One region of the Pseudobacillus sp. 179-B 2D1 NHS genome, then DNA from elsewhere that is predicted to be linked to it. Evidence: riboswitches for the same ligand, from Rfam matches in the RefSeq annotation. Region 1 holds a riboswitch; the other holds the start of a gene.
What was found. A riboswitch is a leader RNA that binds a small molecule or an ion and turns the genes downstream of it on or off. The one in region 1 is predicted to bind cyclic di-GMP.
Positions count from the first base shown of each region.

Region 2: linked by a shared signal. The riboswitch ahead of ACH0BF_RS03575 (amidase) and the one ahead of ACH0BF_RS24005 (hypothetical protein) in region 1 are both predicted to bind cyclic di-GMP.

Region 1 is NZ_JBIQDP010000043.1:18,443-21,902, reverse strand. It holds gene ACH0BF_RS24015 (hypothetical protein) at 100-708, opposite strand; gene ACH0BF_RS24010 (hypothetical protein) at 974-1,144, opposite strand; gene ACH0BF_RS24005 (hypothetical protein) at 1,294-1,596, opposite strand; cyclic di-GMP riboswitch class I at 1,654-1,738, opposite strand; gene ACH0BF_RS24000 (SRPBCC family protein) at 1,800-2,255, opposite strand; gene ACH0BF_RS23995 (amino acid permease) at 3,007-3,460, opposite strand, start outside.
Region 2 is NZ_JBIQDP010000002.1:251,978-255,437, reverse strand. It holds gene aspA (aspartate ammonia-lyase) at 1-66, shown strand, start outside; gene ACH0BF_RS03580 (FMN-binding glutamate synthase family protein) at 235-1,902, shown strand; cyclic di-GMP riboswitch class I at 1,987-2,073, shown strand; gene ACH0BF_RS03575 (amidase) at 2,123-3,025, shown strand; gene ACH0BF_RS03570 (methyl-accepting chemotaxis protein) at 3,208-3,460, shown strand, end outside.

The DNA.
Region 1 (3,460 bases):
GGTTCATGGACAAAAGGTTTTTATTCACAAAATAACAGTCCCGCTTGCTAAAAGCAGCGGGACCATTCCTACCTTCATAAAAATGGGGCACTTTAAAAATCAGCGCTGAAGAGATGAATTCATCTGTTGGTTCTGTTGATTTTGCTGGTATTGTTGAGAACTCAATTGCTTCAATTGTTGCTGAGACTGATCAATTTGTTGAGTCATTTGGTTTAGAATGCTAAACGATTGCAACGTTTGTCCCACGCTCCCTAGCATTTGTGCAGCTTGTTGAACTGTTTGCTGAAGCTGCTGGAACGTCTCTTGTTGCTGACTTTGAGCTTGTCTTCTAAATTGCTGCATCTGTTGGAGCAATTGGGATGCTTGCTCGTTTTGCATAGTAGCAGGCTGGTCGATAGAACCTAATTGTTGTTGAGAACTTTGGAGTTGGTTCAAGGCAGTGGCCATAGAATCTAATTGGCTTCTTAAAGGCGCCAATTCTTCTCCAATCTCTTCTTCAAATTTTCTTTCCGCTACTCTTTCAGCTACTTGTTCAGTTACCTCTTCAGATGTTTTTTTAGCCATTATAAAGTCCCCCTTTGTTAAATTCGGCACATTTTCCATCACCAAGTCATCCGTCCTGTTATCTGCTCGTCCCTTTTTTTCTGTAGAAACAAAATGAATAACAGCAAGAATAACCAAGCCGACGATTAATAGCGTAAGAATCAAATGTACTACCTCCTGGGCTGGCGACTATGTGCTGCTTTTGAAACACAATGATATTATGGACTTTGCAACCGACTCTTATTAATACCAATGATTCCTTTGGAAGTCATTAAATAGAGAGATCATTTACTTTTTTTAACACATGCATTCCACTACTCCCCACTCTTATATGAACCGATTCCTTTTCCACTAACTTTATCATGAGAAAAAGCCTTGCTCACTAAGAGCAAAGCTTTTATTGTTTATATGAGAGGAAGCATATGCCTATTTATCCTTCTTGTTGCTCTATTGTTGCAATGGCAATGGAAAGCCCTTCAACCACTCCTTTAATGTAGGACTCTTTATTAATGTTGTCCTTCTTTAAGGCTATTTCAATCTGTTTGTTCTCATACAAATCCTTTGCATTTTGCAACATTTTGATGACTTCGTTTTTATCCATTGACAATCCTCCTATCTTACCCATGTTGTTCATTTCTACTAGCAGTCTAATCGAGTACAAATTAACCCTCGAAGGCAGCCACCTTCTGTAACTTATTTACCCACCAAGCAAGCTGTTTAATCCTCCATCGGGAAAAAATAAGAAATGAGTTAAACATTTAAAAATTCGTCTAATCTTTCCTCTGCCGATTCATTATTTGCAGGCAACTCCGTTAAAATATTTAGCATCAAATTCTTTTCAGCCATCTTCTTTAATGCGTCAAATACATTCGGCTTATAATTTTTTAGCAGCGTCATAATTTCAGCAGCCGGCAATGGCACTTTAGATCGAATCTTTAAGAAAGACCACAAATAAGCGACAAAATCGTGAGCGGCATCGGTGTTATCCGGATGTTTTTTTAGTAAATCATAAAATCGTTGAATGCTTTTTCTTAATTCTTCATTTTCTTCCATCAATTTCGGTCCCTACCTTTTATTTGCGTAATCACCCAAATGAGGAAGTCTTTCTCATTTGGCAGCCCGGCTATCATTGTCTGTAAACTTTAGACCCGTGGCTTTGCGTCCTTATTTTTCAATAAGTTTGCCTTTTCATCAGAAACAATTTAATCATACAATAAACAAGGGGATGATGAAAAACATAACCCTTGCTCTTTATATTAGGTAACACGTTCAGCCATTTTTTTCAATTCCTTTGCACGTAAAATAATAAATGCAGTCATGTATTTTTCTAAAAATAACTTATCAGCTATAACGCCCAGTATACCAAGTGGAGACTTATATTGAAACGTATCTATCATTAATGTGCCATCCGCTTTTTCAACAAATTGATGTATATGCTTAAAAGAGTGAAAAGCTCCATGTACCATTTCATCTATGAATTTATTCGGCTTCTCCATAAATGTCACCTGGGATGTCAGCCTTTGCTTAATACCAAAGTGAACGGCTTCCCAAATAACAATATCTCCTTCCTCCAACATTCCTTCGGTTACGCCCCCAACCGCTTTTTCGTTTGTCTGATGTGTCGTTTGTGTATGTACCTTTACATTCCTCGCCAGATCAAAACATACTTCAATCGGTGCTTGAATAAATTGTTCATGTATAATAACAGGCATTTTCCTTCTCCTTTTGAGGCCTGGCTTATGGTTACCCCTTTTGACAGTGGCCTATGGTCATGGCAGAAAGGTTTTCTCCCTATGGCCTAACAATGTGAAACCTCGTATCTCCAAAGCCACATTAGTCAATTCTCAGCTGTCCACTTTTCCCGGTCATAAAAGACTAAATCGAAATGGAATACTGTCTTTAAGCTACTGACATGCTGCAATATAAACAAACGTTCATCCCCAAACAAAAGCGACATGAGTTTCAATCTCTTTTAGTTTAGACGCCAGCATGTCGCCAATCAATAGAATTAAACTCTCGAAAAGACATTCCTGTACCATTCAATAAAGTTGCACAAAGTAATTCTTGATCTATCCCCTTTGTCTATTCTTGATAAATTTCGTTGATCATTAAATATGGTACGTTTCTCCATTTCATCCTTATATAAAGGATAACCTGGCTTATTGTTAGACTTACCTGATCGTTGTCCCCATGTACTTATTTTGCAAACTAATTTTGAATCTGCGAATAAAGAGGATGGAAGAAAACAGAATAACTACTTTACAACAATAAGCTGCTAAATAGAGGCAAAAAAGCAGTTGAAAGAGCCCTCTCTTTAACTGCTTTTCTGGGAGCACCAGCCCCTGCTTCAATGATCATTAGTTAATAAAATAAAAAGCTGTTCCATAAGCCGGATTTCCGTCTTATAGAACAGCTTTTTCATTTAAATAAACAAGCTGGCCTACTAAAAAAGCTCTTTTCTTTTTACTTAAGAATCATTTTCTTATCTAGTGTTAGCTGTACCTCTTGTTCATTTGTATTGAAAATTTGTTTTTTCTTCATTTTGAAGTGATAAACCACGTAACAACCAATAAAGAAGGCTCCGCCGCAATAAAGCGCCATGCGCTGCGCAGGATCAAATGCCAAGCTAATCATGACGATACAGTTGGCAGTCAAAGCAATGATCGGCAGTACCGGATAAAGAGGAATTTTAAACTTTAAGTCTTCCACTTTGCCGCCCTGGCGGATATACGCTCTTCTGAATGCAAGCTGGGAAGCTGTAATAGCGATCCAGCCAATTTGCGCTCCTAAGCCTGCAAGGGAAAGCAGCCAAACAAATACAGTCTTTGCCGCTACTACACTTGAAAGCAAAGATAAACCGGCTATTGCAAGTGTGATGAGCAAGGCATTCATCGGTACCCCTCTCTTATTTACCCTT
Region 2 (3,460 bases), on a different contig from region 1:
GAGATGACTGAGCCAGGCATTGCTGGGGCTGCTTTTTTACGTGATAACGCTGTCGCTAATAAATAACAATTAATATAAAAGAGCTTCCGAAAAAACATGGGAATGGTCCATTTTCGGAGGCTCTTTTCTTTACTGAAATAACAAGCGTCTGATGAAATTCTCTTCCCTGCATATATTCCTCGACGTACGTGCAAATTAAGGAAACCTGAACCGTCATAAATTGGAGGAATAATAATGAACCTTGCAGATTTTTTAATTATTTTAGGATCCGTGCTGCTGGCCGTTATTTTCATTATATTTATTTCTTTTCTAGTGTATATGATGTTATTTGATCGGAATCAGAAAAGCCACTCCATTTTAAGGAATTACCCACTTCTTGGAAGAATTCGTTATTTTTTTGAGAAGATTGGACCGGAAATGAGACAATATTGGTTCAATAGTGATACGGAAGGCCGGCCTTTCTCTAGAGAGGATTACGAACATATTGTTAAAAGTGCAAAATACAGCCGTGATGTTGTCGGATTTGGATCAAAACGTGACTTTGAGGAAGAGGGATTTTTCATACGAAATGATATGTTTCCGAAGCTGACAGAGGAACTGAAAGTAGACAGAAAAGAAAAAGTGTTAACAAAAAAATATATTTTATTAAAAGATCCTCTTTTTATGCAAAGAGAGGAAAAGCGGGAGGATGAAGAGGCACTCGCTTATTTGCTGGATGATGAGGAGGCTGTGGTGATTGGCCCAACTACTAAGCATCCGTTTATTTTAAAAGGACAGATTGGCATGTCAGCCATGAGTTATGGATCATTGGGAGACAAGGCTATTACCGCTTTATCCGAAGGGTTAGCTTTAGGAAAAGGATCTTGGATGAACACGGGAGAAGGCGGATTATCCCCTTATCACTTAAAAGGCGGAGTCGATATTATTATGCAGATCGGTCCTGGTTTATTTGGCATACGGGATAAACAAGGAGCAGTCGACTGGGAAGAATTAAAGAAAAAGAGTGAAATTCCGCAAATTAAAGCGTTTGAGATCAAATTGGCACAAGGGGCAAAGGCGCGAGGCGGACATATTGATGCCGAAAAAGTAACACCCGAAATTGCCGCTATACGTAAAGTTGAACCTTATAAATCAATTGATAGTCCAAACCGTTTTCGGGAATTTAGCGATGTGCCCTCCATATGTGAATTCATTGAGAAAATTCGCCACCATACTGGGAAACCAGTGGGAATGAAGATTGTCGTCGGCAGCAATAACAGTGTAGAAGAATTGGTTAAATATATGAAGGAAACCGGAAAAGGACCTGATTTTATTACAGTGGACGGAGGAGAAGGGGGCACAGGAGCTTCGTACCAGGAACTGATTGACAGTGTAGGGTTGCCGATTAAATCCGCTTTGCCTATTCTTGTAGCTACTCTTCAGAAATATGGGGTGCGTGACCGGGTAAAGATTATCGCTTCCGGCAAGCTGTTTACCCCTGACCGGATTGCAATTGCTCTTGCGATGGGGGCTGATCTCGTTAATATTGCGCGTGGATTCATGATTACAGTAGGATGCATTCAAACATTGAAGTGTCAATCGAATATTTGTCCGGTTGGAGTGGCCACCACTGATCCAGATCTACAAAAAGCACTTGTCATTGATGAGAAAAAATACCGGACAGCCAACTATTTGATCACCCTTCGGGAAGGATTATTCCGTCTTGCAGCAGCTGCCGGCTTAGAGTCGCCTGTACATTTTAAACCTCAACATGTTGCATACAAAGACGATAAGGGGGTTGTTACGCCACTTGCCGACATCCTCCGGGAGGTGGAGCAGCAAATAGGGGGGGATCAGAAACTAGACAATCATCGGGAAGAGCCGTTGCGAAAGTCGCCTCCTCTAGGCACAGAGCTTGTCTAAAGTGGGTGTCACACAGTGAGTTTTAGATAACTAATTGCTTTTGCTACATTTCTTAAACATTCCTTTCTTCTCCACCGATAATAAAGGTGTAAAAGGCAAACCTGGCGAAAGGCAGGGACGCAAAGCTACGGACCTAAGCAGCAGAGACTGTATGGCCGCCGGGCTGCCATTCTCCTCAGCATTGAAGAGCAATGGCTTTCAACAAAAGGGGGAGAACGGTGTGTACAGCGTAAAGAATGTGTGTTTGTTGATAGTGATGGCATTCATGGCAGGAAGTGCAGTATTTCTGATGACAAGTGACAGAGCGGCAGCAAATGAAGTGACGGAGCCGCGGTCAACTTGGCTATGGGATACACAGGAAATTGTTACAAGCAAAGATAAACTGCTTGCGTTTATGCAGGATCGTCAAGTGGGACGAGTATATTTGCAGATTGATCAGAGCATTTCAACAGAGCATTATAAAGAATTTATTAAACAGGCAGCAGCAAAAGGAATTCAAGTGCATGCGCTGGACGGTGCTCCTTCCTGGGTTTCCAGCAAGGGGCTTGCCCAGCAGCGAAGTTTTTTCTCCTGGGTAACCAATTACCAGGTGAAAGCATTGCCGGAAGAAAAGTTTAAGGGAATTCATTTAGATGTGGAACCGTATTTATATGAGGGATGGAACAGTCAATATAAAAAAACAGTTTTAGCTTATCAAACACTTTTGATAGAGGCCCATCAATCCGCCCAGCGCTTAGGTCTGCCTCTTGCAGTAGATATTCCATTTTGGTTTGATGAAAAAAATTACAGCAACACTTTAGGAAAAGGAAAGCTATCAGAGTGGGTCATTGCAAATACGGATGCCATTACCATTATGGCTTATCGGGATACTGCTGGCAGCCCGAACGGAATAATGGAGCTCGTTCGAAATGAGATGAATAACGCTGCAGCAAAGAATAAAAAAGTTTCTGTTGGAGTGGAAACAGTTCCTTCCACGGAAGCTGACTTTGTTTCTTTTTCTGAAGAAGGCGAGACATATATGTGGGAGCAATTAGCGATCGTTAAGTCTTATTACGGCAATCTTTCAAGTTTTGAAGGTTTCTCTATTCATTCCTTGCAAAGCTGGATGGCATGGCAGTCATGAAAATATCAAGCGCAACTTTTCTAGTTGCGTTTTTTTAGTTGTTTTAGATGTCTTTTACTGAATTTGTGTCATGTTTTAAACATTCCCAAAAAAATTTTTTTTATAGACGAGACTAGCTCTATATTTAGATGATAAATGTCCGATATAACTTAATAAAAACTTTACAAAAAAGGGGCTAGACAATGAAGATTCTACATGATTTGAAGATATCACAGAAATTATTAACCCTGATTATTCTCTTTGCTGTTATTACAAGCATTGTCGGTGTAGTGGGATATAAAAATATGAAAGAGATGGCTCATGGTTCAGAGATAATGTATAAGGAGCACTTGCAGCCGCTTGATTGGCTTGGGAGGATAAATGCCAATAACCGTGCAATCGATGCTTTCACCTTGGAAATTATGGTCACTAAGGACCCGGCCAAATACGAAGAGT